Regions from separate parts of the Arthrobacter sp. D2-10 genome, predicted to be linked through region 1. Evidence: predicted binding sites of a transcription regulator. Region 1 holds the regulator's gene; the other holds the start of a gene.

The links. The regulator HspR, encoded in region 1, represses chaperone genes until heat shock. The targets are predictions, from matches to a motif close to AAGTTGAGTCNNNNNGACTCAACTT.
Region 2: the regulator HspR is predicted to act here: its motif matches at 12,784-12,808, upstream of M1D74_RS00235 (Hsp20/alpha crystallin family protein).

The regions. Positions count from the first base shown of each region.
Region 1 is NZ_CP096431.1:2,826,475-2,842,111, reverse strand. Features, by position in the region: gene dnaK (molecular chaperone DnaK) at 1-383, shown strand, start outside; gene M1D74_RS13305 (nucleotide exchange factor GrpE) at 386-1,093, shown strand; gene M1D74_RS13300 (DnaJ C-terminal domain-containing protein) at 1,240-2,226, shown strand; gene M1D74_RS13295 (heat shock protein transcriptional repressor HspR) at 2,265-2,687, shown strand; gene M1D74_RS13290 (hypothetical protein) at 2,736-3,341, shown strand; gene M1D74_RS13285 (PspA/IM30 family protein) at 3,347-4,030, shown strand; gene M1D74_RS13280 (SDR family NAD(P)-dependent oxidoreductase) at 4,090-4,782, shown strand; gene M1D74_RS13275 (DinB family protein) at 4,881-5,393, shown strand; gene trmB (tRNA (guanosine(46)-N7)-methyltransferase TrmB) at 5,403-6,272, opposite strand; gene M1D74_RS13265 (M20 metallopeptidase family protein) at 6,316-7,551, opposite strand; gene M1D74_RS13260 (DEAD/DEAH box helicase) at 7,860-9,509, shown strand; gene M1D74_RS13255 (amino acid permease) at 9,580-11,034, opposite strand; gene M1D74_RS13250 (YccF domain-containing protein) at 11,130-11,537, shown strand; gene M1D74_RS13245 (penicillin-binding transpeptidase domain-containing protein) at 11,553-13,523, opposite strand; gene M1D74_RS13240 (aldo/keto reductase) at 13,625-14,623, shown strand; gene clpB (ATP-dependent chaperone ClpB) at 14,760-15,637, shown strand, end outside.
Region 2 is NZ_CP096431.1:31,815-47,451, forward strand. Features, by position in the region: gene M1D74_RS00160 (LysR family transcriptional regulator substrate-binding protein) at 1-571, shown strand, start outside; gene M1D74_RS00165 (GH1 family beta-glucosidase) at 587-1,969, opposite strand; gene M1D74_RS00170 (CPBP family intramembrane glutamic endopeptidase) at 2,074-2,955, shown strand; gene M1D74_RS00175 (DUF4262 domain-containing protein) at 2,956-3,477, opposite strand; gene M1D74_RS00180 (enoyl-CoA hydratase/isomerase family protein) at 3,554-4,366, shown strand; gene M1D74_RS00185 (transporter substrate-binding domain-containing protein) at 4,419-4,898, shown strand; gene M1D74_RS00190 (cation diffusion facilitator family transporter) at 4,895-5,908, shown strand; gene M1D74_RS00195 (Dps family protein) at 5,960-6,439, opposite strand; partial or broken gene M1D74_RS00200 (SRPBCC family protein) at 6,660-7,109, shown strand; gene pstS (phosphate ABC transporter substrate-binding protein PstS) at 7,295-8,392, opposite strand; gene M1D74_RS00210 (FAD-dependent oxidoreductase) at 8,466-9,956, opposite strand; gene M1D74_RS00215 (hypothetical protein) at 9,986-10,552, opposite strand; gene M1D74_RS00220 (cysteine hydrolase family protein) at 10,701-11,273, shown strand; gene M1D74_RS00225 (hypothetical protein) at 11,274-11,477, opposite strand; gene M1D74_RS00230 (DUF4383 domain-containing protein) at 11,746-12,207, shown strand; gene M1D74_RS00235 (Hsp20/alpha crystallin family protein) at 12,310-12,750, opposite strand; tRNA gene M1D74_RS00240 (tRNA-Val) at 12,924-12,997, opposite strand; gene M1D74_RS00245 (DUF2630 family protein) at 13,145-13,390, shown strand; gene M1D74_RS00250 (flavodoxin family protein) at 13,451-14,059, shown strand; gene M1D74_RS00255 (formate/nitrite transporter family protein) at 14,149-15,000, shown strand; gene M1D74_RS00260 (hypothetical protein) at 14,997-15,248, opposite strand; gene ku (non-homologous end joining protein Ku) at 15,245-15,637, opposite strand, start outside.

The DNA of each region.
Region 1 (15,637 bases):
AGCACGCAGCCGAGGACAAGAAGCGCCGCGAGGCAGCCGATGTCCGCAACTCTGCCGAGCAGCTGGCCTACTCGGTGGGCAAGCTCATCGACGACAACTCGGACAAGCTGCCGGAGGAAGTCAAGACCGAGGTTCAGGCCGACGTCGACGCCCTGAAGAAGGCCCTCGAGTCCCAGGACAACGATGATGAGGTGAAGGCCGCCTTCGAGAAGCTGCAGACCTCGCAGACCAAGCTCGGTGAAGCCATCTACGCCCAGGCCCAGCAGGAGGGCGCCTCCGGTCCCGGTGCTGCCGGTGCAGGTGAGCCCAGCGAGAACGGGACCAAGGCAGAAGACGACGACATCGTCGACGCCGAGGTTGTTGACGAAGACGAGAAGAAGTAGCCATGCCGCACCACGGAAACGAAGAAGAGCACTCAGAGCCAGTCAGCTTCCGCGATAACCGGAAGATCGACCCGGAAACTGGGAAGGTCCGTGGGCAGCAGGACAATTCCGGTTCGGGCTCTCCTGACCAGGCACCCTCTGCGGGTGCCGGGCAGGAGCCCGGCTCAGGAAGCGCTGATGCAGGCGCCCCTGGGATGGCTGCGGATGGTCCCGAAGCCGGTGCTGATGCACTGGCCCAGGCAGAGGCTATCCTCAACGAGGCCGGCGGCGGGGAAGAGATCTCCACGCCTTCCACCGACGTCGAGGCAGAACTTCGGAACGACCTCCTCCGCCTTCAGGCCGAGTACGTCAACTACCGCAAGCGCGTGGAGCGGGATCGCGACGTCGCCCGGGATATGGCAGTGATCGGGGTACTGAACTCGCTCATGCCGGTTCTGGACGACATCGACGCCGCGCGCCAGCACGGTGACCTCGCAGACGGGCCCTTCGCCGCGATCTCCACCAAACTAGAGAACGCCCTGAAGACCTACGGCCTGTCCCGCATCGATGAGACCGGAGTGGAGTTCGACCCGAACATCCATGAGGCACTCATTCAGCAGCCGAGCGCGGACGTGCAGTTCGACAGCGTCAGCCAGATCCTGCGCGCAGGCTACAAGAAGGACGACCGAGTCCTGCGGGCCGCCCAGGTGATCGTCGCAGTACCGGAGTAGTCAGACCGGACGGAGGGAGTCCCCGAGGAAGGCGGCTTTAATATTCCGAAGCGAGCTCTGCGAGTCTCGGAATTTCGTTGCCGCCGTTCGGGGGCTCCCTTCGTCCCCACCCGACAACACGAAGAGTTATAGAGAGGAGGGGTCAGATGGCTAGTCAGGATTGGGTCGACAAGGACTTCTACAAGATCCTTGGTGTGCCCAAGGACGCCTCCGACGCCGACATCAAGAAGGCCTACCGGAAGCTCGCGCGAAAGCACCACCCCGATCAGAACCAGAGCACGGGCGGCTCGGACAAGATGTTCAAGGACATCTCGGAGGCCTATTCGGTGCTGTCCGACCCGGAGGAACGTCAGCAGTACGACGCCATCCGGGCGATGGGCAGTGGAGCCCGCTTCACTGCGGGTGGACCGGGCGGACCGGGCGGCGGCGCCGGGTTTGACGACATGTTCGGCAACCTCTTCGGGCAAACAGCCGGCCGTCAACGCGGCGGTTTCGGCGGCGGCAGCAACCTGCCTCCGGAATTCGCCGATCTGTTCGGCGGCGGCTATTCGTCGGGCGGCGGGTTCCCCGGGTACCAGGCACCGCCCCGCAAGGGCGCGGACCGTACCGCCAGCACCACCATCTCCTTCGCGGGATCCATCCGGGGGACCACCATCGGCCTGCGGGAACCGTCCGGCGAGGTGATCGATGTTCGCGTGCCTGCCGGCATTCGGGACGGCCAGAAGGTCCGGGTCCGCGGGAAGGGACAGACCGGGCCGGCGGGCAACGGCGACCTGATGGTCACGGTGAACGTGAAGCCGCACCCGTTCTTCCAGCGCGACGGCGACAACATCCGGGTGCACGTGCCGGTCACCTTCCCCGAGGCAACCCTCGGAGCGCAGGTGGAGGTGCCCACGCTGGACGGGGAAATGGTGAAGGTCAAAATACCTGCGGGCACACCTTCCGGTCGGACCCTGCGCGTCAAGGGCAGAGGTGTGAAGACGTCCAAGGCAACCGGTGATCTGCTGGTAACCATCGACGTCGTCGTTCCCCAGAACCTCAACAAGGAGGCAGAGGCCGCTGTGGAAGCCTTCGCGAACGCCACGAAGGACGCCGATCCGCGGAACAACCTTGCCGAGAAGGCACGGCTCTAGGGTGTGGAAAATCTAGGCAGCAGAGGGGAGCGACACCAATGTCTGTTGATATGAATATGCCGATCTACGTCATCTCTGTTGCCGCAGAGTTGGCAGACATGCATCCCCAGACTCTGCGCCAGTACGACCGGCTGGGCCTCGTCACTCCCAGCAGGGCACCAGGACGGGCCCGCCGGTACTCCCAGCGTGACGTCAACGTCCTGCGCGAGGTCCAGCGTCTTTCCCAGGAGGGTGTCTCCCTGGAAGGAATCCGGCGCATCCTCGAACTCGAGAATCAGGTGATGGCCCTACAACACCGGGTCAGTGAACTCACTGAGGAGCTGTCACAGCGCCGTAAAGCGGAAACCAGCCGCGTCTTCGCTGCAGGGCTGGCCGGCGACGTCGTCACCCTCGCCCGGGGGCAGCGCCCCCGCCCGCGCAGCCAGGCGCTGATGATCTGGCGCGGAGACCCCTCCCGCTGAGGGCTCCTCACATGGCGCAACGTCCAAATCCACGGCACACTTGTATACATGCCTGAATCAGAGTTCGCTGACGCCGCGGAAGTCCTGCTGGAGGGTGTACTCCAGCTCCTCCTGTTCGGCGGAGCAGTCCTGGGCGTACTGGCGATCGGCGCGGCAACCGGTACCTGGTTGATTGTTCGCCGCATCCGACGCTCAGGAATCCTCCGCCGCCGGATCCAGAGGGGGAGCAGCCGCATTCGGTCCTTCTCCACGGACGCGTCTTCCCGGGAACTCGCGAGGTACCGCCTTCAGCTTGAGCGCTCAACCGACGCCACCCGCCGGTCCCTCTCAGCCGCTATCGCCCAGGGGTCCCCCGCCGGTGCCCTCGCCGCAACCGCCGAAGACCTCACGCGCGCTGAAGCGGTACTCGGTGAACGGATCGCCCTTGCCGAGCGCGAACCCAACAGGGTCCTGCGGGAGGAACTCGCCCGCAGCATCGGATCCGAGGTGGATTCCCTCTGCGATTTGTCAGCACAGCTGCGCCGCACGCTCCTGGAGGTTCACCAGGTCTCGGGCAGCAGGCAGCTTGACCGCGCCACGTCGCGGCTCACCATGGAGATCGGCGCGCTGAAAACCTGGAACGCCGCGTACGGCACCGGCACCCGGCGGGCATAGCCGACGTGTCCGTCCGACGCCGCATCTCACGCATCATTTCCTCACGCCGTAATGCGCAGGAACCCGTCGACCCAATCGCCACGCTCGGGCAATCGCAGCGGCAGCAGGAGGAAAACCTCGACCGGGCACGTCGCAGCGTAGCGGACCTCGCCGCCGTCCGGCACCGGGTGGAGACCCTGACCCGGCAGGCGGCCGCAGACCTCGACGCCTGCAACCGTGAGGCAGAGCGCGCGGTTGCGAACTCGAACGACGACGCTGCGCGTGCAGCCCTGCGCCGGGCGCTGGAGGTGCAGAAGAGGCTCGATACGCTGACCCAACAGCGAGACGACCTCGACCGGCAGTTCCGCTCGCTCGAGGCCGATCTGTACCGTCTGGAAACCTCGCTGCACGAGAATGCGGTCCGATTCGAATCACTGAGGGCGCAGCAAGGGGCTACCCAGGCAGCCCTGGAAGTCCAGGGTGCAGTTTCAGCCTCTGCGGGCAGCAGTGCAGAAACTGCTCGCGCCGCCCGCGAAGCGGAACAGGAAGCCCGGCGTCTGCGGCATCTTCAGGCAGCACAGGAAGAGCTTGCGTGGTCGGATCCCTCGTCACCGAACCTCGAGCGGGCATTCGAAGAACTCGAGGCACGCGACGCTACCGAGCAGCAACTCCGGCAGCTGAAGGGCCGGACCGACCGCGGTAGGCCCTGAAGGGCGTACTGCCGGCGCCCTCCGCGGGACTTGTCGGAGCCGGTTGTTAGGCTCTGGGCATGGATCAGAGCAGCGGTTGCGTTCTTGTCGGCAAACACTTCCTGGTGGTCGGTGCCACCGGCCAGCTCGGTTCGCGCATAGCCCGCGAGCTGAACTCGCGGGGTGCGCGTCTGACGCTCAGCGGACGCGATCGAGGCAAGCTCGATTCGTTGGCAGCGGAGTTGGAAGCAGGTGCCGTTCCAGCGGACCTCACCGCGCCGGCGGGGCCAGGCAGCATCATCGACGCGCTGGGCGACAGCATGCTGGACGGGCTCGTCTACTCGGCGGGTGTGGTGGCGTTCGGCCCCCCTTCAGAGCTTGACGATGACACCCTGGACGAACTGCTCCTGACCAACTTCGTGGGTTACGCCAGGCTGCTCCGCGCTGCGAGTGGACACTTGAACCGAGGAGCGCTGCTGGTTCAGGTCAGCGGCGTCGTCGCCGAGGCTCCTACGGCGGGGATGGCAGCCTACTCCGCGAGCAAGGCGGCGTTGAGTGCCTACGGGAAGGCGGTTGCGCTCGAGCTTCGCCGGAACGGAGTGCGGCTTCTGGACGTCCGTCCTCCGCACACGGAGACCGGCCTGGCGAGTCGGCCGATCGACGGTCAGGCTCCGCGTTTGCCCCAGGGTAAGGATCCGGATGCGGTCGCCCGCCGCATCGTCGACGCAATCACCGCCGGGGAACGGGACCTGCCGGCATCTTCGTTCGTGTGAGAACGGTGCCCCGCTCCAGCACTACTTTGTGGCAATAGTCAGTGGGCTCGCAGGTCATCGGGTGTCAAACCTGCACCTGCACGGATACGCTTCCACCCATGGCGATTCAACCTGACACCAAAGACTGGACGTGGGTCCTTGAGCGGGCTTGCGACGAATGCGGCTTTGACCCCGCTGCTCACCCGCCGGAGAGTATCGCGCAACAGCACCGGGAGGACTTTCCACGCTGGCGGAGTGTGCTCAACCGGGCCGACGTCCGCGAACGTCCGGATGAGAGCACCTGGTCAGCGCTTGAATATGCCGCGCATGTTCGCGATGTGTACGTGCTCTTCACTGAGAGGACGGGACTGATGCTGACCCAGGAGGATCCGCTCTTCGCGGACTGGGATCAGGACCGAACCGCCGACGAGAAGAACTACCCCGGAGAGGATCCTGCCGGAGTGTCACGCGAACTCGTAGCCGCGGGCGAGGACTACGCCGTGCTGCTCGATTCAGTGTCCGACTGGAACCGGCCCGGGCGGCGAAGCAACGGCTCACGCTTCACCATCGGCACCCTCGCACAATATGGACTGCACGACGTCGTCCATCACCTGCACGACGTCCGCGGCTGAGGGCGGGACCTAGGAAACGCGCCGGTAGGTCAGGTCGAAGATCATGCGCCCGGCATCGTGCGCCTTGTTTTCGAAGCTCGTGAGAACGCGACCCTCGAAGCGCGGCGCCCAGCCTCCGAGTGCGTCCTCGCCGTCGTTCACGGAAGCGGTGCCGGCCCGCTCGCGGCCCTCCCGCCGAGGGGTCCCGCCGACCTCGTGCTCAACCCCGCTGGCCCAAACCTGGGTGAGCGGACTGTCCGCACCGGCGCGCTCGCCGTCGTGCAGGTTCTCAAAGAACGGCGAGGCATCAGCCGCTTCACGCATCTGCGCCGCGTAGTCCGACCAGTCCGTGGCGAGGCGCAGGAGGCCGCCGGGCACCAGGACCCGGCCGGCGAGCTCAATGAAGGAATCCTTCACCAGGCGCCGTTTGTGGTGACGCGTCTTGTGCCACGGGTCAGGGAAGAAGACCCACAGCTCAGCGACCGAGGCGGGGCGGATCATCGTGGCCAGTGCTTCTGCGGCGTTCACCTGCGCAACCCGGACGTTCGTGAGCCCGCGCTGATCGATGCGGAGCAGGGTCTGAGCCAGCCCCGGCTTGTAGACCTCGAGGGCAAGGAAGTTGTGTTCCGGCCGCTCGGCGGCGGCATGCGCCACGGCCTCACCCAGGCCAGAGCCCACCTCGACGACAAGCGGCGCATCCCGCCCAAAGGAGGCGGCGGCGTCGTATTCCCAGCTGGGGTCCACTGACGTGTCGGCCGCGGAGTTGCGCGGGACCTCCACCACCAGGCCCTCGGACAATTCCGCCCACGCATCACGACGGCGGCCCTGCAGGCGTGAGCCGCGGCGAACGAACGATACGGGCTGGGCAGGGAAGGGCTGGGATTCAGGCTGCGTACTCATCTCTACAAGCGTAGCGAGGCCCGCCAAGCCGGTTCCTGACCGGTCAGGCTGAGGCGGCGGCCAGCTCCGCGATCCGGGCAACCGCCAGCTGCGTGTAGAGGGCCGTGCCGTCAGCGAGGATGCTGTCGTCGAAGGCGGCATAGGGGGAGTGGTTGAACGCCGTCCCCGCCGGATCAACACCGGGTTTCACCGCCGAGAGGAACACGAAGCTTCCGGGCACGGCCGCCAGGACCCTCGAGAAGTCTTCTGAGCCGCTGAGCGGGTTCATCATCCGGGTGTACCGCTCATCGCCGAACAGCTCATGCACGTTCTTCTCAAGGTTGGACGTTTCACCCTCGTCGGTGACGGTCAGCGGATACTCCGTCTCATAGTCGACCGTCGCGTACAGGCCGTGCGCTTCCGCGATGCCATTGACCAGGCGGGGAATCGCTGTGCGCATGAGGTCCCGGTTCTGTTCCGAGAATGTGCGGATCGTAGCTTCGATGCGCGCCGATTCGGGAATGATGTTGCGCTTGGTGCCCGCCTGCAGGAGCCCTACTGTCAGCACCACAGGGTCGAACATATCGAACTGCCGCGTGATCATCGTCTGCAGGCTCGTCACGATCTCCGCGGCCACGGTCACGGGGTCCTTCGCGCGGTGGGGAGCGGAACCGTGGCCGCCCGCGCCGTGAACTGTGATGTACAGGGCGTCGGAGGCGGACATCAGTGTGCCCGACCGGCTGGCGAAAAGCCCGTTCGGCAGCATCGAGGACACAACGTGGATTCCGTATGCCGCATCCGGCCGCCGCCCGGCGGCCTCCAGGACACCTTCACGGATCATCACCCCCGCACCGTCAAACCCTTCCTCGCCGGGCTGGAACATCAGTACGACGTCGCCTGCCAGCTGGTCCCGCCGGTCAGCCAGGAGCCGGGCGGCCCCGGCGAGCATCGCCGTGTGCAGGTCATGGCCGCAGGCATGCATGGCACCGTCAATTCGAGACGAGTAGTCGACGCCGGTCTGCTCCTGAACCGGCAGCGCGTCCATGTCGCCGCGCAGGAGAACTACGGGCTTGCGGGCTGCGGAGGACGGCGCCGTTCCGCGCAGTACTGCGGTCACCGACGTCGTGTCCTTGCCGACGCTCACTTCGTAGGGAAGCCCGTCGAGGGCCTCCAGCACCTTTTCCTGGGTACGGGGGAGGTGCAGGCCGATCTCCGGCTCCCGGTGGAGCTTGTGGCGTAACTCCGTGACCTCCTCGGAAATGTCTGCGGCGTGCGAGCGGATGGCGGCGGCGGTGGACATGGCTTCTCCTGGGGTGCGGGGTTTTGGTGCAGCTCGCATGGTGGGCTTGCTCACACTCACCCCATCCTCACCAACGTGCGTCAGGAGCGCAACCGGACCACTGCTAGACTTGAGGCACTTGCTTGCGGCACATGGTGCCTCTTCCTCCGGAAGGCTTCCGCCGCAGCCTGCGTCGATGAACGCATTCTTTTGTCCCGCGCTATCTCCCATGATCGTGAGAGCGGTTGACACTGTCTGACTTTCCTTCGGCGGACTCTGGGCATCAACCGATGCGCAGGGAAGATGAGAAGAAAGTTCGTGTACTTTACATGACTACCTTTGCTGCGCTTGGCGTGCCCACAGCGCTGGTCCGTTCCCTCACCGATCAGGGAATCACCGAACCGTTCCCCATCCAGGTCAAGACCCTTCCTGACACCCTCGCGGGTCGGGACGTGCTTGGCCGCGGCCGTACCGGCTCCGGCAAGACGCTTGCGTTCACCCTGCCGATGGTGGCCCGCCTCGCCGAGCGTGAAGCCGCCTACCGCCGCAAGCCCGGCCGCCCGCTGGCTCTCGTCCTTGCTCCGACGCGTGAACTCGCAACGCAGATCAATGCCACCGTAGAGCCGCTGGCCGCTGAACTCGGCCTCAACACCACCGTCATCTACGGCGGTGTATCCCAGGCACGCCAGGAGAAGGCGCTGCGCGCCGGCGTCGATATTGTCATCGCCTGCCCGGGCCGTCTTGAAGACCTGATGCGCCAGAAGCTGGTGACCCTCGAATCGGTCGAGATCACTGTGCTCGACGAGGCCGACCACATGGCGGATCTCGGCTTCCTGCCCGTGGTGAAGCGCATTCTCGACACCACACCCACCGAGGGGCAGCGCATGCTGTTCTCCGCCACCCTGGACAACGGCGTGGACAAGATCGTGCAGCGGTACCTGTCCAACCCGCTGACCCACTCCGTGGACACCCCTCAGGCATCGGTCACCACGATGGAGCACCACGTGCTGCTCATCGGCGATCAGACCCAGAAGAAGCAGCTCATCGTCCAGCTCGCCTCCGGTAAGGGCAAGCGCGTCCTCTTCATGCGCACCAAGCACCATGCCCGCAAGCTCGCGAAGACCCTGACCGACGCCGGAATTCCCGCCGTCGACCTTCACGGCAACCTCTCGCAGAACGCCCGGGACCGCAACCTGGCGGAGTTCTCGACCGGTGACGTGCGCGTCCTCGTCGCCACCGACGTCGCCGCGCGCGGTGTCCACGTCGACGACGTCGAGCTCGTGGTTCACGTGGACCCTCCCACGGAGCACAAGGCCTATTTGCACCGCTCCGGCCGTACGGCCCGCGCGGGTTCCGACGGCACCGTCGTGACCATCACGTTGCCCGAGCAGAAGAGCGAAGTTCAGAAGCTCATGAAGGCCGCCGGCGTGAACGTCGGGTTCGAGAACGTCACCGCGACGTCCCCGTTGATCGGCAAGCTCATCGGTGACGTAGCGGAGAAGGTTGATCCCCGCACCCGGGCGGCTCTCCTCGCACAGCGCGAGAACGCCGGGGGCGGCACCTCCACCGGAGCGAACGCCGAGCGCAAGCGCGCCCGTCGCGCTGCCCCCGCTGCCGGAGGCCGCGGCGGCCGTGGCGGTCGCGGGCGTGTTGCCGCGGAGCCTCAGGGCAACCGGGCAGAGCGCCGCAAGGACCAGCCGCAGGCACCCCGCTTCGGTGGTGACAGCGACCGTCGTCGTTCCGGTGAAGGTGCAGCACCAGGCACCAGCCGCCCTCGCAGGGCACGCTCCGGGGATGTCGCCGCGCACAGCGCCGCCGGCACCCGCGGCTCCCAGGGCAAGGCTCCGGCCGGTTCCGGGCAGCGCAGCTCCGGCCAGCGGGCATCGGCGCCGTCGTCCTCGGGCCGCCCCTCCGGCAACCGCGGAGCGGGTTCCCGCAGGGCCAGCGCCCCGGCGTCGAACGAACGGCGCGGCCGCTAACTGAAGCCAGACTCAGCACTGCCCACCGACCGAATACGGTCGGTGGGCAGTGCTGTTTCTGGAGCTTCGTCTAGCCCTCCTCGGTATGGATCACTTCCTGGTAGCGGGGGCTGCGAGGATCCATCACCGAGTTCTTTCTGCTGTAGGCGAAGTAGATCACGAGGCCGATCAGGAGCCAGACGCCGAACCGCATCCAGGTCTCCGGCTCCAGCTGGAGGATCAGGAACAGCGAGGAGAGCACTCCGAAGGCCGGGATCCACGGCATCAGCGGCAGTCGGAAGGTCCGGGGCTGTTCCGGCCGCTTGTAGCGCAGGACGATCACCGCGACGCACACCACCACGAACGCGGCGAGGATCCCAATGTTCGTCAGATCCGCGATGAGGCGGATGGGAAAGACGCCGGCGAGGAAGGCCGAGGCAATACCGGCGATCCAGGTCACCCGCTGCGGAGTGCCATGGCGATCGGTGCCTGAGAACCAGCGGGGGAGGAGTCCGTCCCGGCTCATGGAGAACCAGACACGGGTGACGCCGAGCAGGAAGGTGAGCATCACTGTCAGGATCGAGAGAACCGCGAAGGCCGAGATGATGGTGGCGATGACCGGCAGGCCCACCGACTGGAAGGCGACCGCGAACGCCGCGTTGGTGTCCAGCTCTTCCCAGTTCTGCATCCCGGTCAGCACGAGCGTAGCCAGGACGTACAGGGTCATGGCGATGGCCAGGGACAGCAGGATCGCTTTCGGCATGTGTTTCTTGCCGTCCTCGGCTTCCTCAGCGGCGGTACTCATGGCGTCGTACCCGAACACCGCGAAGAAAACTACTGCCGCGCCGGTGAACACCGCACCGAACCCATTGGGCATGAACGGCGAGTAGTTGTCAGCGCTGACGTAGAAGAACCCGAGGCCGATGATGAACAGGATCAGCAGGATCTTGATCGCCACCGCGACAAGCTCGAATCTGCCGAAGGTCTTCGTTCCACGGCTCAGGATGAAGGTGATGAACAGGCAGACGATGATGGCCGGCAGGTTCACCAGGCCGCCCTCGACGACGTCTGCCGTCCCCTGGATAGCCACCGGAATTTCGATTCCAATGCCGGCCATGAACTCGGTGAAGTAACCGGAGATGCCGATGGCTACCACCGCGACGATCGCAATGTACTCGAGGAGCAGATCCCACCCGATGAACCATCCGATGATCTCACCGAGCGCAACGTACCCGTAGGTATACGCCGAGCCCGCCCGTGGAATCATCCCCGCGAATTCGGCGTAGGACAGGGCAGCGGCGGCGCTGGCAAGACCTGCCACGAGGAAGGAGATCAGGACGGCGGGACCGGCACCCTCACCACCCTCCTGCCCGCTGGCAACCAGGCCCGCAAGCGTGAAGATGCCGATGCCGATGATGCCGCCGACACCGATGGCCGTCAGCTGCCACAGCCCGAGGCTCTTGAACAGTCCGCTCTTCTCGGCCTCGTCGTCCATCTGGGCGATGGACTTGCGTCGCATGATCGAGTGTTCGTTCTGCGGGGCCATGGCGTCCCCTTTCCTGCCGGTCTTCGCGCCGGTACGGGATGCAGTCAGGGTCATCCCTCATGCCGATCGACGCCGATGTTGGGAAGAATAGACCCATGACTGCACTCTTGAACATCATTTGGCTTATATTCGGCGGGGTGTGGCTGGCGATCGGGTATTTCCTCGCCGGCATAGTGTGCTGCCTGCTGATTGTGACGATCCCCTTTGGGATAGCGTCGTTCCGCATCGGTGCCTACGCGCTCTGGCCCTTCGGCCGGTCAGTGGCGGACCGGGGAGGACGCACCTACTTCTTCTCCACGGTAGGCAACGTCATCTGGCTGGTGGTCGCTGGAATCTGGATCGCAATCGGCCATCTGCTCACGTCCATCCCGATGTTCCTCAGCATCATCGGCATACCGCTGGGAATTGCGAACATCAAGCTCATCCCGGTTTCCCTGATGCCGCTGGGCAAGGAGATCGTTCCGACGTCGGGCACCCGCTACCCGCAGCAGTTGCGCTACTGACCGGTTCCCGGCCGGTTACTCACCGGCTGCCCCGCGCAGGAACTCCTCCATGAGCGGCCCGCCGGAAATGGATCCGCGCTCGCCTTCCTCGACGAACACGGCAACAGCCAGGTCACCCTGAAGAGCCACCACCCAGGCATGGGTCCGCGGCGGGTCTTCCGTCCCGAACTCCGCCGTGCCGGTCTTGGCGAGGACCGGCTCCCCGGGGATGTCGGCGAGCAGCTTCGCGCCTCCTACGGTGACGACGGCGGCCATCATCTCCCGCAGCGCGGCCGCCTCCTCCGCGGTCAGGTTGCTCGGCGCCGGCGCTTCCTGGGTTTCGTTCCCTGCACCTTCAGTTCCTTCCGCGGTGGGCTCGGCAGAAGCCGACGACGACGGCGCCGCATTCTCTCCGCCGCCGCCCAGGAGCGTAGGAGCAACCCGTTCCCCGGCTCCCACGGATGCAGCCATGATGGCCAGCGACAAGGGGGACACCAGGAGCTCACCCTGCCCGATCATCGACGCTGCGTGAGTAGTTCCGTCGGCTTCTGCAGGGACCGACCCGAAGAACGCCGGCGTGCCGATGGGGACGTCGACCCCAATACCGAGATCCGCCGCAGCCGATGCGAGCGCCTCCTGCGAAACGACGTCGCGCTGCGAGATGAAGCCGGTATTACAGGATTGAGCCAGCGCCTGCAGGAGCGGAATCTCGCCGGTGAACTGCACCGGGTATCCGGGGACGTTGTTGAATGCGCGGCCGTCCACTACCAGCTCTTCGGGACAGCTCGTGGTCGAATCGGGGGTGAAGCCGTTCTTGAGCAGGGCGAGGGAGGTCGCTACCTTGAAGGTCGATCCGGGCGGATACTGCCCGAGCAGCGCCGTCTGCAGGCCCTCACTTCCCGGGCCGTTTGCGGCCGCCAGGATTGCGCCGCTTGAAGGCCGGATGGCAACGATGGAGGAAGCGGATTCTTCTTCCGCCAGAACCTCTTCCGCAAGGGTCTGCAATGCCGGATCGAGAGTGAGTTCCAGGGGTTCTCCGGGAACAGGATCTTTCTCGAAGAGAACCTCGCGCGTGCGTGTTTCGCCCTCTCCCGTCACGGCCTCGATGACCATGCCCGGTGTTCCTGCCAATTGCTCGTCATACTGCAGTTGTATTCCGGACAGCCCGGCTGTGTCACCAGCCTCCAACCGTCCGTCCGACTGCTCCACCAGCTCCGCGGTCACCTGGCCCACTGAGCCCAGCAGCTCGCGCGCGAAGGTGCGTGTGGGAGCCAGGGACATAGTGTCCGGGATTCCGGTTGCCCCAGGAATGGCATTGATCTGGTCGTCGGAGACAGGGCGGTCCTCGTTGTCCCGAAGAACGATCGCCTCGACGAACGCCTCCCCGCCGGCGCCTGCCACCTGCTCGACGTAAGCTGCGGGATCGATGCCCACAAGGTCCGCCAGGGCTGTGGCAGAAGCCTCGAGCTCAGCCGCTTCAACGCGGGTCTTGTCGATGCCCACGCGGATGACGGGACGCTCCGTCACCAGCACTTCCCCGCCTGCCCCCAGGATTTCTGCCCGCTCGGAGGCAGTGCGGGATACGGCGAGCGTGGCATCCTCGGTCAGCCCGTTGACCGCCACACCGGGCGTCCAACCAACTTGCCATGCATCGTCGACCTTGGTCAGCTCCGCTGTGGTGGTGTATGTCCAGTCGGTGTCGCCGGCATCGACGTCCCACGCGTGGTTGAGCTGTGCCGTCGCTGTGTCCTCACCTGTGGATTCCACTGAGGCAACCGTGACGGTGGGTGAAACCGGGTCAAGGGGAGCAGCGAGCTCCTCGAGCTGCGCAGTGGCTTCCTCCGGGGACACGGACGTGAAAGCAACGCCGCTCAGGTCGCCGCTGGTGAGTCCCTCAGCAAGGCTGGCGGCCGCGTCTTCGGCAGTAGGCCCGTCTGAAGTGCAGGCCGTAAGCGTCAGCGCCAGGCCGGCGATTGTCAGGACAGCGGTGATGTCGGTTCTCCCCATGGGCTCCATTATCGCGCATGGCGTTCCCCTGCGTTGCCCGCTTTTCACCACTTGAATCAGGTACTCGTCCGGCGGAAGCCCACAGGAATACCATCAAGACCATGACCCTCAACCGAATCGAACTGGCCAATGGCTTTACCGTGAGTGCCCAGGGCTTCGGCGGAATGGCGCTGACCGAGGTGTATGGCGGCCTGGACCGCAAAGCTGCCCTGGAAACCCTCCACCACGCCGTGGATGCGGGGGTGACTTTCATTGATACGGCGGATATCTACGGCGGAGGCAGCAACGAGGAACTGGTGGGTGAATTGTTGTCGACCCGGCGGGAGGAGGTCGAGCTAGCTACCAAGTTCGGCATCCAAGGGAGCCCCGCGGCCGGTTATTCCGGGGTTCGCGGTGATGCCGGGTACGTACGAAGTGCGGCGGAGGCGAGCCTGCGGCGCCTGGGAACGGACGTCATCGATCTCTACTACATGCACCGGCGGGACACCTCGGTGCCCATTGAGGAAACGGTCGGCGCCATGGCAGAGCTCGTGGCCGCCGGCAAGGTGCGTTTCCTCGGCCTGTCCGAGGTCACCGCGGACGAACTTGCCGCTGCCCATGCTGTCCATCCCATTGCCGCCGTGCAGAGCGAGTGGTCGATCTGGAGCCGGGATGTTGAAGGACGCGTGGTGCCCGCAGCCGCCGAACTAGGTGTCGGATTCGTGCCCTACTCGCCGCTTGGCCGGGGTTTCCTGACCGGGACCGTGCAGGCGCAGTCGTTGTCCGAGGGTGACTTCCGCCATCGGGTGCCCAGGTTCAGCGCAGACGCCCTGCAGGCCAATGCCGCGGTGGTGGAAGCTGTGCAGTCGGTGGCCGCCGCAGCGGGTGCCACCGCCGCCCAGGTGGCGCTCGCCTGGCTGGCAGTGCAGGGCACGAAGTTCGGTTTGCCCGTGGTGCCGATTCCCGGCACCCGCAGGCCGGAGCGCATCGACGAGAACGTAGGCGCCGCCTCGATCACGCTTTCTGAATCTGACTGTGACGTGCTGGACGCGGCCGCCGACCTCGTGGTGGGGGAGCGAAGCGCTGATCCGAACTGGGTGTCGAAAGGCAGGGAAGCCTGAGCCCCACCGCGGCATGATCAGGTTCGCCTGAAGTGAAAAACAGCCCGGTTGCCTACAGGACTAAAGTTGAGCGTAGTACACTCAACTTAGTCATAAATTCTGCTGTTAGTCGTCATTCCACTGCAGGGAGGCCAGCATGGACACCAAATTCACCACCAAAAGCCAGGAAGCCCTGTCCGCTTCCGCCATGAATGCCTCCACCGCGGGCAACCCCCAGGTGGAGCCGGCCCATACGCTGAAAGCGCTGATGGACCAGCGTGACGGCGTTGCCGTGGCTCTGCTGTCGGCAACAGGTGTCAGCGCGGACAGCGTGAGCGTTAAGGCAAGCGCGGCGATCAAGGCGCTTCCGTCGTCGTCGGGTTCTTCCGTGGCTCAGGCCCAGTTCTCGCGGCCAATGCTGCAGGTGATTACCGCCGCGCAGCAAGAGGCCGAGTCGCTGGGCGATTCCTACGTCTCCACCGAACACCTCCTGCTCGGCATCGCCGCTGATTCAGGTGCCGCAGGCAGGATCCTGCGTGAGGAAGGTGCCTCCCGCGAGGCGCTCCTCGCCGCGCTTCCCGGAGTGCGGGGGGACCGGCGGGTCACCAGCCCCGATCCGGAGAACACCTTCCAGGCCCTGGAGAAGTTTGGCGTGGACCTGACGGAGATCGCCCGCTCCGGCAAGCTGGATCCGGTGATCGGCCGTGACACGGAAATTCGGCGCGTGGTGCAGGTGCTCTCGCGCCGTACCAAGAACAACCCTGTGCTGATCGGTGAACCCGGTGTCGGTAAGACCGCCGTCGTGGAGGGCCTCGCCCAGCGCATGGTCGCCGGGGATGTGCCGGAGTCCCTGCGCGGGAAGACCCTCATCAGCCTGGATCTCGGCTCGATGATTGCGGGAGCCAAGTACCGCGGCGAATTCGAGGAACGGCTCAAGGCAGTGCTTGAGGAGATCAAGGCGTCCAACGGTCAGATTGTCACCTTCATCGATGAGCTGCACACCGTCGTGGGGGCCGGCGCCTCGGAGGGCTCCAT
Region 2 (15,637 bases), 820 kb from region 1:
GCTGGCTTCAGCGCTTCGGAACGGTTCAGTGGACATCGCCTTTGTCCGTCTGCCCATTGATCGGGACGCCCTCAGCGTTATCCCGCTCTATGAGGAACTGGCAGTAGTAGTGGTGTCGAAGGACAATGAGCTCTCCCTGCTGGACGAGGTGGCACTCAGCGAACTGGCCGACGAAAACGTCCTTGATGTCCAGGAATGTGGTGGCGCCCGAACGGCCATCGAGGTTGCGGCGTCAGGTGCGGGCGTCGTTGTGCTGCCCATGTCCGTTGCCCGCCACTACAACCGGCGGGATGTGATTGCGCCAGTCGTTCCGGACGCACCTTCAACGACCATTGCGGTCGCCTGGATTGCCGACAACACCACGGACGACATCGAGGAGTTCATCGGCATAGTCCGGGGGAGGACAGCCCGTAGCTCAAGGCAGCCCTCGGCGCAGAAGGAAACCCCCAAAGAACCGAAAAAGACAGCCAAACCCGCAAAAGGCAAACCCGCTTCCGGGAGGAACACCACCCGTAAGCCGGGAACATCCAAGGGCGCCTCAGGGGCACGTGGTCGAGGACGCCGTCGTTAGCGTCGAACCAGCGGTTCAGGAAGCTTCTGCAGCCACTGGCGGAATGACTGCGCCGGTGTTGACGCCCTGCCTACCGTGCTGGGCGATGATCTCGGCGTATCGGTGGAAGGATGCACGCGGTACCCGGTCGAGCGTGGCCGGTTCCATACGCACCAGGCCGAACTTTTTCGTGTAGCCCTCCTGCCATTCCCAGTTGTCCACGAGGGTCCAGTGGAAATACCCTCGGACGTCCACGCCCTCGGCAATAGCATCACCGAGTGCCGCCAGGTGCTTTTCCAAAAACTCGATCCGTCGGGTGTCTTTCACGTCTCCGCCGGGGCCGTCGTCGTACGCGCAGCCGTTCTCGGTGATGTAGATCGGCGGAATGTTTGGGTACTGCTCCTTGAGCTGCTTGAGGATGGTGGTCAAACCGCTGGGGATGACCGGCCAGTCGAAGTCGGTTTTCGGTACGTCCGAGTAATCCCGCTGCATGAAGGGAACCGGGAACAGCGGCGGAGATGCGCCGACCTTCGTGGGGAAGTAGTAATTGATCCCATAGAAATCAAGGGGCGTGGAAATGATCTCCATGTCGCCCTCCTGGATGACCTCGAAGGAGATGCCTTCAATCCCTGCGAGGTCGGGCGGGTATTCACCGGTGAGCAGCGGTGCCGCAAATTGTCCGTTGTGGTAGTGGTCATAGAGGAGAGCGAGTCCCCGCTCTTTCTCAGAGTCACTGGCCGGTTCCACCGGCGAATGGTTATTGACGACGCCTATGGGCGCGTCCAGCGTTTCGCGCAGCACCCGTACGGCCCGCCCATGGGCCAGCAACAGGTGATGCGCTACCGAGAATGCGCTGCCCAGCAGCATGAGCCCCGGCGCGGCCCTGCCTATGGCGTGCCCCACGCCGGTATGCACCACGGGCTCATTCACCGTCATCCAGGCGGCAACCTTGCTCCCGAACTCATCGCGGACAATCCGGGTGTAATTGACGAAGGCGTCGATGGTGTCCCGGTTCTGCCAACCCCCGGCATCCTGCAGGGCCAGTGGGAGGTCCCAGTGATACAGGGTTACCCATGGTTCGATGCCCCGCTCCAGCAAGGCATCGAGTAGACGGTGGTAGAACGCGATCCCCTCAGGATTTGCGGGTCCCGTCCCGGTGGGTTGGATGCGCGGCCACGCGATGGACATCCGGTAGGCTTTCCCGCCCAACTGCTTGAGGAGATCGAAGTCTTCCTCATACCGGTTGTAGTGGTCGCAGGCTATTGCTGGACTTGAGGCATCCAGGATGTTGCTGTGCTGGCTCGCGTATTCGTCCCAGATGCTCGGCCCGCGCCCGCCCTCGTTGACCGCGCCTTCAATCTGCGCCGCTGCCGTCGAAGTCCCGAATACAAACCCCTCGGGTAGTCCAAACTCGCTCATCAGCACTCCCTGGTCTCGATATCACTTCACTAAAGAACTCCCCACCCCCACCCGTCAACTGCATTGCCCAGTTTCTTCTCGGGATAGACCGATATGGTGCTTGCATGGCCCGATCCACTCCTTCCCCTCTTGGCCAGTTTCTTCCTGGTCAGCGCATGCCGCTTCGCCTGGCCAATCCTTCTCAGTTGACCCCGGACGGCCCGCTCGCACCGCGTTGGGGGGCCGGCCTCGCGATGACTGGGTTGGTGCTGGTGGTGTTGGTGCCGCTGGGAGGAACGCTTGCACTTGCCGGGGTGCTGCCCTTCGGCCCACAGCTGATCTTCGCGTCTTTGCTGCTGACGTGGACGGCGATGTTCGGCGTTACCCTGTACGCTTCGCGGCGCCATGGCTTCCGTTCTTTTACGCGCGACTTCGGCCTCCGGTTCCGGTGGATCGACCTGGCGGTGGGCATTGGCGTGGGCATCGCCGCCCGTATTGTGCTGGCGATCATTCTTGCGATCCTCACGCTGCTGTGGCCGCTGCAGGACGGTGAGGTGATCCAGGGCAATGCAGAATTGTTTCTCACCGGTGACACTGTCTGGCTGATTATCAACGGCGTGTTCGGTGGTGTCCTGATGGCACCTTTCCTGGAGGAGCTGTTCAACAGGGGGCTGGTGCTGCGCGGGGTGCAGAATGCACTGTGGCTTCGGCGCACCGGGGACCGGCGTGATGCCGTGGCCCCCGCCGTACAGAGAAGGTCCATTGTCACGTCCACGGTCATTGCCCTCCTGGTGAGTTCCCTTGCCTTCGGCCTGTTGCATACCGGTGCAGTTCCGGACCTCCGTTCATCCGTCTACCTGCTGGTCAGTACGTTCACCGTTGGTTTGATGTGCGGGGTTCTGACGGTCATCACGGGCCGCTTGGGTGCTGCAATTGTGACTCACGTAGTGTTCAACGGCACCGGCGTTGCACTGCTGCTGCTGATTCCGCCGGAGCTGTTGCCCTGATCAAGAACCGTTCGTACCCTCCAGGAGATCACCTAATGTTCCGCCGCCGAGGAAGGGTTGTGCAGCAAGGAAGCGGATCTCCCACTGCTGCGGAAGATGGTTGTCTGAACCGACTACCCAGTAGACCTGTAGCGCCGTAAAACCGTTTCGGCCGTACAAGGAAAAAGCGTCGCGGAGTCTTCCCAGTGAAGCCTGCCGCACCTCGATGGCGTGGCCGTCGAACTGCCCGTGAAACACCCGGCTTCCCGACCGGGTAAGCCGCGCGAGCTCCGGTTCAAGCTGTGACCAGGCATGCCGCACGTGGCCGGAACTTTGGCCATAGAGAATCAGCTCTGGCAGCCCCTGCTCAGTGCGGCCCACTGTGTAGGCGCACGGCAGGCCGCCATGGTCCTGGCTGACGCGCAGCTGCACCCCCTCCTGCCTCATCTGGGCCTGGATGTGTTCCTGGTTGAAGTCCTCTTCGCGTCGCAGGCTCGAGAATTCAAGTGAAGAACAGGGGCGATGAAAGATGAGGTCGGTCATGGTGCTCTCCTTCGGTGTCACTGATTCGAAGGTGTCATCCCCCTCCGACATTTCGCCGGGGGCTACGCTTGGCCGCATGCAGTTTCCTGTCTACGCCACTCTTCTCACCGACATTCGTGACACCGTGCTGACCATCACGGTCAATCGGCCAGATGCCCTGAACGCCCTGTCCTCACGAGTAATCGAAGATCTTGAGCATTGCCTTGCTGCGGTGTCTGAGGTCCTGACGAACGACGACGGCGCGTGGCCGGTCCGCGGAGTCATCATCACCGGCGCGGGGAAGGCCTTCGTCGCCGGTGCGGACATCCGCGAGATGACCGCGATGAGTCCCGATGAAGCGCATGCCTACAGCTCCCGCATGCACGGAGTGACCCTAGCGATTGAGCAGCTGCCGGTTCCGGTCATCGCTGCAGTGAACGGGTTCGCCCTGGGCGGCGGATGTGAGCTCGCTATGGCGTGTGACCTGATCTACGCGGTTTCGACGGCATCGTTCGGGCAGCCGGAAGTCAGCCTCGGCCTCGTTCCCGGTTTCGGTGGGTCTGTACGGCTGCCGCGGTACGTGGGCCAGGGTTTGGCCCGCGAGCTCCTCTTCACCGGACGCCGTCTGAATGCCGAGGAAGCACAGAGGGCAGGCCTTGTCACAGCGCTTTTCGACACGGTCGAGGAACTGCTCGGCGGCGCACACAGCACCGTCGTCCTCGTAGGGCGCCAGTCTCCCGCCGCCGTCGCACTGGTCAAGCAGACGCTTTCAGCCACGCAGGGTATGACCACCGCCGACGGCCTTGCTGTGGAAGCGGAGTCATTCCGCGCCGCTTTCGCTACGGAAGACAAGGTAGAAGGAACTCGTGCCTTCCTCGCAAAGGAGCGCCCCAACTTCCCCGGACGCTGACAATTCCGGCCCTGACCTGCGTAAAAGCTAGTGAAGGGGTATCTTGCTAAGCATGCTGAGAATTCACGAGGTGGTGCCGTGGCTGCTGCTCCTGCTGGGCCTCTCATCCTGCGGCATCGCCATTCCACAGGACCCGGAAGGAACGCTCGAAAGGGTATCGGGAGGGACACTCAGGGTAGGCGTCAGCGAGAACGCCGAGTGGGTCCAGCTGCCTGCGTCGGGAGATCCGGAGGGCATTGAACCGGAGCTGGTCGAGGAATTTGCAGACACGCTGGACGCCGGCATCGAGTGGGTGCAGGGCACCGAACACGAACTAGCGGACGACCTCCACCATGGTGAGCTCGATCTGGCCATCGGCGGATTCGGCGCGGACACCCCGTGGATCAAGGACGCTGGGATCACCAGGCCGTACACGGAAACCACTGATGAGCGCGACAAAACCGTCAAGCACGTCATGCTCGTGCCGCTTGGCGAAAACGCCTTCCTGCTGAAGCTTGACCAGTTCCTTCAGGCGCAGGAGGTTCAACTGTGAACAACGGTGAGAAAGACGCAGCCCGTTTTGGCCACACCGAATTGCCGCCGGAGCAGCAACGCGCACTCCGGAAGGCGGTCAAGTGGGAATGGATCACCATAATCTTCCTGGCCGTCTCCACATTTCTGGTGTATCTGGTGCTGGGGAACTCGCAGGCCATGAAGGCCGCGTGGATCGAAGACATGTTGTCCTTCCTGCCTCCAATCTCCTTCCTTGTCGCAACCAGGGTGATCCGCCGTCGTCCATCTGAGTCCCATCCCTACGGGTATCACCGGGCGGTCGGCGTGGCCCACCTGGTGGCAGCAGTGGCGCTGGTGGTCATGGGCGGGTACCTTCTTGTCGACTCAGGGTTGAAGCTTGTGACAGCCGAACATCCCACAATTGGCGGAATCACCCTGTTGGGCAATACCTTCTGGCTGGGATGGCTGATGGTGCTGGCGATGCTGCTGACAGCAGGACCGCCGGTGGTCCTTGGCATCATCAAGATGAAACTCGCCAAGACGCTGCATGACAAGGTGCTCTACGCCGACGCCGACATGAATAAGGCGGACTGGATGACAGCACTCTCCGCAGCCGTGGGCGTACTGGGCATCGGTATGGGTCTGTGGTGGGCTGACTCCGTGGCCGCGCTCATCATCTCCACGAGCATCCTGCACGACGGGATCAAGAATCTGCGAGGAGCTATCGGAGGTCTGACTGACACGCGGGCCAGGACTTATGACGACTCCGAGCCTCACCCACTCGGCGAGCGGATTGATGCGTACCTCCAGAGCCTGCCCTGGGTCAGGGAAGCCAGATCACGGGTCCGGGATGAGGGGCACGTCTTCCACATCGAGTCGTTTGTGGTGCCCAGGAAATGGCCCGGTGCAACGCTTCGCAGGATTGAAAAAGCCAGGGAGGCCTGCGTCGAGATGGACTGGAAGGCTCAGGACATGGTGATCGTGCCGGTTACGGTGCTACCCGAGGAGTTCCTGCCCGGCCTGACACAGGGCGGAGGGGAGTACCGCTAGAAAGGAGTCAGGGTGGCGGCCTAGCGGCCAGCACCCCAACCGCTTCCTGTACTACTTCTGAGCGGGCTTCACCACGTTGGCCGTCGGTTGCATGTTTTCGGCGTTGACCATCCAGGCATACTGCTCAAATCTCTCGATCATGCCGTGGAGGATATCCGCGGTCGTCGGATCTTCCTCGTCCACCTGGTCATGGACCTCACGCATCCTGCCGACGGCCGCCTCAAGCATGGCGACCACCATGGTCACGGTGTCCTTGGTGTCCACCAGGCCGGAGGGGAACTCATCCAGTGACGTGCCCTTGGCGACGACGGCGCTCCGTCCGTCCGGAACAGCGTGCAGTGCGCGCATCCGCTCCGCCATCTGATCGGCGAACAGGCGCGCATCCTCAATGATCTCGTCCAGTTGCAGGTGCAGGTCGCGGAAATTTTTGCCGACAACGTTCCAGTGGGCCTGCTTGCCCTGCAGATGGAGTTCCACCAGGTCAACCAGAACGGACTGCATGTTGTCGGTCAGGGTCTTTGACGCCTTCATAAATCCTCCACTCTTGACGGAAATTCGGACGCTGAACGCTGCCAGCATTGGGCTCCCAGTCGAAGTCCGGACTGGGCCCGGAGACTATTACTGGGAAAACCCTAAGTAAACTTAGCATTTCATTGATCCATGGTTCACCGTGGGTTAGCGTGGCGATCAAGCGGTCATCAGTCCGCGACTTGTTCCACGTGAAGTTCCAGTAAAAGAGGAGGAACAGACAATGGCAACAGTTCAGGAATTCATCGACGTATCGGTGCCCGTGTCCACGGCCTACAACCAGTGGACGCAGTTCGAAACCTTCCCTGAGTTCATGGGGGGCGTGGAGTCCATCACCCAGATTTCCGACACCCGCAATCACTGGGTCACCAAGGTGGGCGGAGTTGAGCGGGAGTTCGACACCGAGATCACCGAGCAGCATCCAGACGAGCGCATCGCATGGAAGAGCACCGACGGTAAATCCCATGCCGGCGTTGTGACCTTCCACCGACTGGATGACACCACCACCCGGGTGACCGTCCAGTTGGACTGGGATCCGGAAAGCTTCACGGAGAAGGTGGGCGCAGCAGTGGGTGCCGATGACCGGCAGGTGAAGTCGGACCTTGCACGGTTCAAGGAGTTCATCGAGAACACGGGCAATGAGACCGGCGCTTGGCGAGGCAACGTCGATGCACCCGGATCGGGTTCGGCTACAACGAGCCAGACGGCGGATCCGCTCGCGGGCGGAGTCGGCCTGGTCGATCCGTCCCTCGACGACCCGGAGTCAGGCGGACCCCGAGCCGCCAACCCGGCTTAGCCCTCACGGGTTGAAGGGAGGGCTCTCCATAGGAGGGCTCTCCCTTTGCGCCTCTGTACGCGTCAGCTTCCGACGCTGATTGTCTCGATGGCTTTACTAGCACGCTCGGAGAGGCCAGCCGAAATCGGCGCACTGCCGGCGGCTTCCGCTGCGGCCTGTTGACCCTCTTCGCTCACCACGAACGTGCCGAAGGTCCGGGCAAGGTTCGCCGTTTCCTCGTCCTCATACGTAGTGCAGTAGATGTGATAGGAAACCAGCACCAGCGGGTAGGCACCTGGCTCTGTTGTTTCCCGGTCCAGGTCCAGTGCAATGTCGAACTCGGCGCGGCCTTCCACAGGTTCGGCTACATCGACCGCGGCCGCTGCCGCTTCCGGGCTGACCGCAACGTATTCAGTTCCGACAAGCAGCTTGGCCCGGCCCAGCGGCGGTCCGACGGCGGAGTCATCGGCGTAGGTTACAGCTCCCTCGGTGCCGGACACAGTGCTGACGACGCCCGCATTGCCCTTGGCGTTTTCTCCGGCAAGGTCAGCCGGGAAGGTGCCGTCCGCCTCGTCGGTCCACACGTCGGGCGCTACTGAGTGGAGGTAGTCGGTGAAGTTTTCCGTCGTTCCGGAATCGTCCGAGCGGCTGACCGGGGTGATTGGGGTGTCCGGCAGGTCAGCACCCTCGTTCTGAGCGGCGATGGACGGGTCATTCCAGCGCGCGACTTCTCCACGGAAGATGCGGGCGATCGTTTCCGCGTCGAGGTTCAACTCCTCAAGGCCGGGCAAGTTGAATGCGATGCTGATCGGCGCCACATAGGCGGGGATGTTGAAAGCTCCGTCGGGACCGCAGACTTCACGCGATTCCTCGAGTTCTTCCTCGCTGAGGTAGGCATCCGACCCGGCGAAGTCCACTGCTCCAGCCAGGAGGGCACCGCGACCGGCGCCGGAGCCGTCGGGGGAGTATTGCACCCGAACGTCAGGGTGAAGGGTGGCGAATTCCGACTGCCAGGCGTTCATGGCGGGGCCCTGGGCTGAGGACCCTGCGCCGGTTGTTGTTCCGCTGAGAGTGGAGTCGGCATTTTGCGCCGCTGCTTCCTGTTCCGGGCCCAGCGGGTAATCGGAGCCGCAGGACACCAGGGTAAGGGCTGCGGCACAGGTAAGGACGATGGTTGTCATGCGACGCGAAATCACACGCTCACGATACAGGTGAATGCAGCGTGAACTCACGTTGAACAACAGGTGAAGGGCTTCACGGCGACTGCAGGTCGCGCGTGGCCGGTCCCTCAAGCCGTACGCCGTCATGGGTGAAGCGCGAGCCGTGAAGGGGGCAGTCCCACGACTGTTCCGCGTCGTTCCAACTCAACACCCCGCCAAGATGGGTACAGACCGCGGAGACCCGGTGGGTGATTCCCGCGATCTGGCAGATACCAACCGGTCGGGCACCCTCCCGCACCACCACGCCCTGGCCCTCGGGCGGTTGCGCATGGGATGCGCGCACCAGTCCACCGAGCCAGCCGCTCACCATCTCTACTCCGACGCCCGCATTGGTTTTGGCGGTGCTCAGTGCGTCCTGCTTGCCTACTCGGGTTTTGTAGAGTTCCTTGGCCCACGGCATGTTGCCCCCAAGGATCTCTGCGGAGAGGGCCAGGGCGGCAGCGACGCCATTGGTGAAACCCCACTTGTTGAAGCCGGTGGCGGCATAGATGGCCTGCCCACCGATGGGCATCCTGCCGACATAAGGGACGGACGACGCCGGAGTGTAGTCCTGCGCGGACCAACTGAAGGATGGTTGCGCGGTGGGGAAGTGCTCCTGTGTCCAGCGGATGATGTCGTCGACCAGGGACTGGGTATGGGCCTGACGTCCGACTGTGTGTCCGTTGCCGCCCACGATGAGGTACGGGCGTCCCTCGACAGTGGCGTTACGCAGGGTTCGCGAGGGCGAATCAACTGACAGGTACATGGCACCGGGAATTTCATCCTGCACAGTGAAGGCGACAGCGTAGGACCGGTGCGGTTGCAGGACGGAGAAGTGTCCGCCGCGGTCCAGGATCGGCGTCCCGGTGGCGACGATGACATTCGCCGCGGTTACCTCGCCGCGCGACGTTTGAAGCGTAGTTCGTTCCCCCTTTGTGCTTCCGGCCTTCACTCCGGTGACGCGCACGTCCTCGACCAGTTCGCCGGAATGTTTACGCAGGTCGGCCGCCAGCGCGGAGAGAACTTCCATCGGATGGACCTGAGCCTGGCCGGCCGCGCGCAGTGTGCGCGTCACGGGAAAAGGAAGGTCCGACGAGGAGTCCTCCAGTACTGCAGTGAGCCCGGAATTGGCGCATGCGTCACGCTCTTCGCTGAGGAGACGGGCGCCGTCGTCTGTTACTGCGTAGTTGACTGCATCCCGGACGTCATAACTGATGCCGTTCTCATCGCAGAACCGAAGGAGCCAGCTCTGGCCTTCCCGGTTGCCGGTCACGTAATGGCGAGCCAGGGCGGCGCCGTGATGTTTGATGATGGAGGACAACTGTGTGCCCTGCAGGAGGGACACCTTCGCGGTGCTGTTTCCGGTTGTGACTGCGCCGGCAGAGCGGGCTTCCAGGACTGCCACCCGCTGGCCGGATCGCGCGAGCAGTGTGGCGACGGTGAGGCCGGTGATACCGGCCCCAACCACCACCGAGTCGTACTGGCCACCCTCCTTGAAGGCATCGGTGGGTATGCGCGGCGCTGATTCGAGCCAAAGGGATTTCACGGCCAGTTCTCCTTCTGTAGTGCGGTTTCTTACCAGTCCAATTCGATGTGAATGTTGTCGGGTAGGTCTGCCGGAGCGGTGCCGAGATAGATCACTTCACCGCTGTCCAGATCACGCAGGAAAGTGTGGAAAGTGCCGGGAGGGGTCCTTCCGGCGATGGGGGGAAAGCCTTGTTCGGCGGAAACTTCTGCCTTGAATCCGGGGGTAGGCAGGCCTTCAGCATCCACAGTGAACCAGTCCCACACCGCACCCGTGGCCAGGTCGACGGCAAGTATTGCCCCCGCTGGCCAGCCCCGTGCAGGAGTGCGGTTGGGTGCCGGAACCTGGCGTCCGGCCGGTCGGTCGTAACCGGCCAGAAGCTCGCCGGTATCCGCCCGGACAAGCCCTACCCTCAACGGCAACCCGGCGGTACCGGGCGTGAATGCGGGAGTGCTCCACCATCCGCTGTAGAGGGTCCGCAGAGGAAACACGTCTCCCGGTTCCACCGCGACCGGCAGCGGTTGGAAGTAGGGCGGGGAGGCAGCCTCGGAACTGCAGCCGGGAATAACGACGACGGCGAGCAGCACCGCTAGGCCCCCCTGTCGCGTCGGTCGCACGATTGACCACCTCCGTGCGACCAACGCTAGACCCCGTGATCCAACCCCTCAAGGGCCGGTGGGCATGAAACTGCTCCGTCCTGATCTGAGGACGACAACTAAGTATGCTGTCTGAAGTTGGAGGACCCATTCGGGAAGGATTTCGGACATGACGGCTGCGCTACTGGTCATCGACATGCAGAACGCATTCTTTGAGGACGAGATCCTCGGGAAGCAGAAAGAACCGCTGGTTCGGGCGTGCAACGCAGCCATCGCGGATGCTCGTGAAGCCGGTACGCCCGTGTATGTGATCCGGACCGAGCACCAGCGGGATAAATCGACCTGGACGTTGAGCATGCTCGACGACGACCAGGGTTTCCTCTTCAGCGGGACGGAGCAAGCCGAACCGGTCGAGGGATTGCAGATTGAGGGGCTTCCAGAGATGGTCAAGACCCGCGACAGCGCATTCTTCGGAACGGATTTACTGCAGCGTCTACGGAACTTGAGCGTGGATACCGTTGTGCTTGCGGGGGTGGCAACGCATAACTGTGTGGCTCAGACTGCGGCGGATGCCTACGCCAATAACTTGCGGGTGGTGTACGCCGAGGACGCTATCGCCTCAACCAACGAGGAGTATGCGCAGAACGTCTTGGGCGTGCTGACTGATGAATACCGCCAGCGGCTCATGGGCGCGGAGGTGATCAAGCAATTGTTCCTGGACCGTGCCGGTTATACGGCGTGATCAGAAAGCGACGCTGTAACCATCCTCCCGGTGGAAGAGTCGTCGCCCGGCCCCATCATCCATGCGCACCCAGACCACTGACGCGTCCTCGGCGCGGTCCTCGAGGACACCCGTGACCTGGTGCCCTGAGGTAGATCGCAGGGTAATCCGCTGACCGCGCTTGAGGGCGGAGAAGTCAGTCAGGGAGGCAGGTTCAATGCTCATGGAGGACCTTTCGACGTGTGATTACCGCCACAGTAAGGTGTCTGTCTGAATGTTCGGTGAACGAAAACTGGGTGAATCCCTAACAGCTGGGGAAAGAGTCATTCCCACAACCTCAGACGGAGGTTTATCGAAAAGTTAACTAAGCTTGCTTTCTATTTGCGCGGTACTGTGGGATTCTTTGAATACCAGTGGCGGGAAATGCTGTTCATCAACTCGCGAGATCACAGGTCGGCGCCCCGCCCCGCCGGCAACTAGAGGGGATAGTTCAATGGCATCGACACACTCACCGGGCTCGGGCGTCGGGACCCGTACCAATATTCAAAAGGCTGCGCTCGCTGTTGGAGTTGTTTTCCTGCTCGTCGGCATACTGGGCTTCATTCCCGGGATAACCAGCGGCATGGACGAGCTTGCCTTCGCGGGCTCTGAGTCGAACGCGTTACTGCTCGGCATCTTCCAGGTCTCTATCCTGCACAACATCGTGCATCTTCTGTTCGGGATAGCAGGCATAGTGATGGCGAAGACCGCCACCGGAGCCTATAACTTCCTCCTTTGGGGAGGGGTAATCTACGCCGTTCTGTTCATCTACGGCCTCATCATTCCGCAGGATTCGGCGGCCAACTTCGTTCCCGTGAATGCGGCCGACAACATTCTGCACCTTGTCCTCGCTATCGCGATGATCGCCCTTGCGCTCGCGCTGCGGGACAAGCACCGTACAGCCGGGGCGCGGTAACCCTTCCCGGCATAGAAACTGATCGACTGAAAACAGAACGACGACGGCGGGTCGCAACCCGCCGTCGTCGTTCTGTGCGTTGTGGTCCGCGACAGGAGGGGTTTAGGCCTCCACTGCCTTGTCGCCTCGGACCGGCTGCGCGTCCTCGCCGGAGACAATCTCGATCTTGCGAGGCTTTGCGCGCTCGCTGACCGGAATGGTGACACTGAGGACACCGTTCTCATACCGGGCAGAGATGGCGTCAATGTCGATGCCTTGGCCGAGGTTGAGCTGGCGGAGGAAGGATCCGCTTTCACGCTCGCGGGTAAGCCACTTGACCCCCTCGGCATTGCGCAGGGTGCGCTCCGCGCGGATGGTCAGGAGCTGGCCGTCCACGTCGATGTCGACAGAGCCCGGGTCAATGCCCGGAAGGTCAGCGTTCAAGATGTAGTGGTCACCCTCGCGATAGAGGTCCATGGGCATCAGGCGCAGGCCTTGGCGGGGATCCAGAAGTGCGCCGGCCATACGGTCCAGTTCGCGGAATGGGTCGAATTTCATAGCCATGGTGGTTCACTCCCTGTGTGGTCTAGCTGGTTCGAGTTGAGTCACGTTCGCTCAACCCAGTCATTAAATTAGCACTCGAACCTTGAGAGTGCTAACACTTTTTGTTCGCCCACAACGAACGCTCACAGACACCAAAAAGCCCGCCCCGATGGAGCGGGACGGGCTTCGAACGGTGCCTGCGCGGGGCCTCGATCCCCGGGCCTTCCGCGTGTGAAGCGGATGCTCTACCAGACTGAGCTACACAGGCAAATAGTTCCCCGTTAGTTTAGGGCATCCACAGACGGATCACGCAAATGCGGGAAGCGGTAGATATCCAGGCTGCTACTAAGTAGCCTGACTAACCCGGGCTGTTCCAGCTGAAGCCCCGCCTCTGAAAGCCAGCGAAGGAGTTGTCATGAACGATCAGGACATTTTGGCGCGTATCCAGGCGCTTGTGGAGGAAGAACACACCCTGCGGGACGCCGCTCCGGGCGAGGGCGACCAGGGCGGTGACCGCCAAAGCCGGCTGCGGCGGGTGGAGGAACAACTGGACCAATGCTGGGACCTGCTCCGTCAACGCCGCGCCAAGGAAGACGCAGGGGAAAGCCCCCAGGAGGCAGAGGCCAGGCCTATTGATCAAGTCGAGGGGTACCGCCAGTAGCTCAGCCCGTCCATGACACGGGCGGCGACGAACACGGTGTACAAAGACCGAAAGGAACCCATGGATAATCTCAAGGCTTTTGCGCTGATCTGCACTCTGACACCATCGCCGGCGGACTCGAGCAGCGACCTCATGGCGAACCGTATCCTCGGGAAGCTGGAGGAGCAGGGGGTAACGACATCGTCGGCCAGGGTAGTGGACTACAACGTGGCGCCCGGCGTCGAAACCGACATGGGCAACGGGGACCAGTGGCCGCAGCTACGGCAGCAGATCCTCGATGCGGACATTTTCCTCCTTAGCGCCCCGATCTGGGTGGGACACATGAGCAGCCTCGGTCAGCGGGTGTTCGAACGGTTGGATGCCGACATCTCCTCCACGGATGATGCGGGCAGACCGATCATGTACGACAAGGTGGCCCTGACGGCCGTCGTCGGAAATGAAGACGGCGCTCACCACGTCACCGCCGAGATGCACCAGGGGCTGAACGACATCGGGTTCACCGTCCCCGCACAGGGCGGCGTGTACTGGGTGGGCGAGGCGATGCAGACGGTGGACTTCAAGGATTTGGACGAAATGCCCGACGTGGTCGCGTCGACCATCTCAGCGATGACGGCGAACGCAGTGCACCTCGCGAAGTCGTTGAAGGTGGCGTCCTACCCCGCCCCGTAAGCCACAGCTCAAGTGAGTTCGCAGGGAGCACCCTGGCAGAGGGTGCTCCCTGCGAACTCACGAATCCTTCAAGGGAAAAAGGTAAGCGCTTGAGCGAGCACAAGAATGATGGCGACGCGCGGCGGAGCGAACTCGGCAGCACTGCCGGGCCGGTGGAGGATGAGATCGAGAAGTCGTTCGACCGCACCGTTGACGAGGGTGCCCAGCGGTTGCATCGAACGTTCGCCGACGTCCTCATCACCGGACTGTTTGGTGGTTTCGAGATCGGAATCGGCGTCCTGGCGTACTTGGCAGTGCTCCATGAAACCGGGAACCATTTACTGGCAGGACTGGCTTTCAGTGCCGGACTCATAGCGCTGCTGCTCGCGAAGAGCGAATTGTTCACCGAGGGTTTCCTCGTTCCGATCGCTGCAGTAACAGCCAAGCAGGCCACACTCGGGCAACTGGGCAAGTTGTGGGCCGGCACGCTGGCCGCCAATCTCGTCGGCGGGTGGATTTTCATGATGCTCGTGGTGACGGCTTTCCCGCAGTGGACAGGGACCATCACAAGCTCCGCTGAACACTACGTCCACGCCGACCTGAGCTGGCAGACGATATGTCTCGCAGTGCTGGGAGGAAGCACGATCACGCTGATGACGCGGATGCAGCATGGAACCGAGGCAATGAGCGGCAAGCTCGCGGCAGCGGTCGTCGGCGGTTTTCTGCTGTCAGGTCTGCAGCTCTTCCATTCAATCCTCGACTCGCTGCTGATTTTCGGCGGCATCCAGGTGGGCGCCGAGATCAGTTACCTGGATTGGCTGGGCTGGTTCAGCTACACAGTGGTGTTCAATATCGCCGGCGGGATTCTGCTGGTGACGGCGCTGCGGCTGGTGCGCGACCGAAAGCTCGTGGAGCGCGAACGGAAAGAGGCGCCCGTGGATCCCACTACTGCCTCCAGCTAGCTCTTCCGGGCCAGCCAGCCGAGTGTCAGGCTGCCCATGGTCCTGCGGAAGCCGCTCTCGCCTCGCGTCACCTCAAGCGCTGCCCATACCATCAGGCAGGCTGTGCTCGCGGCGGCGAGTGCCATCCGGTTTTTCTCCTCCAGCGCCATCATGGATGCCACGCCAAGCAGTGCCCACCCGACGATGGGCGCGTTCGGCTTCTGCGCGATTGTCTGCTGCCCCAGGTCGTTCCGGATGAATCCCATCATGCGCCTTTCTTCGAGGTGGCTTTCGCGGTTTTCTTCGTTCCCGCCGCGCTCTTCTTCTCGCGGTTTTTCTCCACGCTGCGGCGGAGCGCTTCCATAAGATCGAGGACGTTGCCGCCCTCCTGGTCGCCCGTCTCTCCGAACGTCTCGTCGGTGTCCAGCGCCTCGCCCTTCTCGAGTTTCGCTTCGATCAGCGTGCGGAGCTGCTCCTGGTAGTCGTCCTTGAAGTTCTCGGGATCGAAGTCGGAGGAGAAGGATTCCACCAGTGCCGCGGACATTTCCTTCTCCTTGGCGGAAATACGAACCTTCTCATCGAGGGAGGGGAAGGTGGCTTCGCGGACCTCGTCCTGCCAGAGGAGCGTCTGAATCATGAGTACATCCCCGCGGACGCG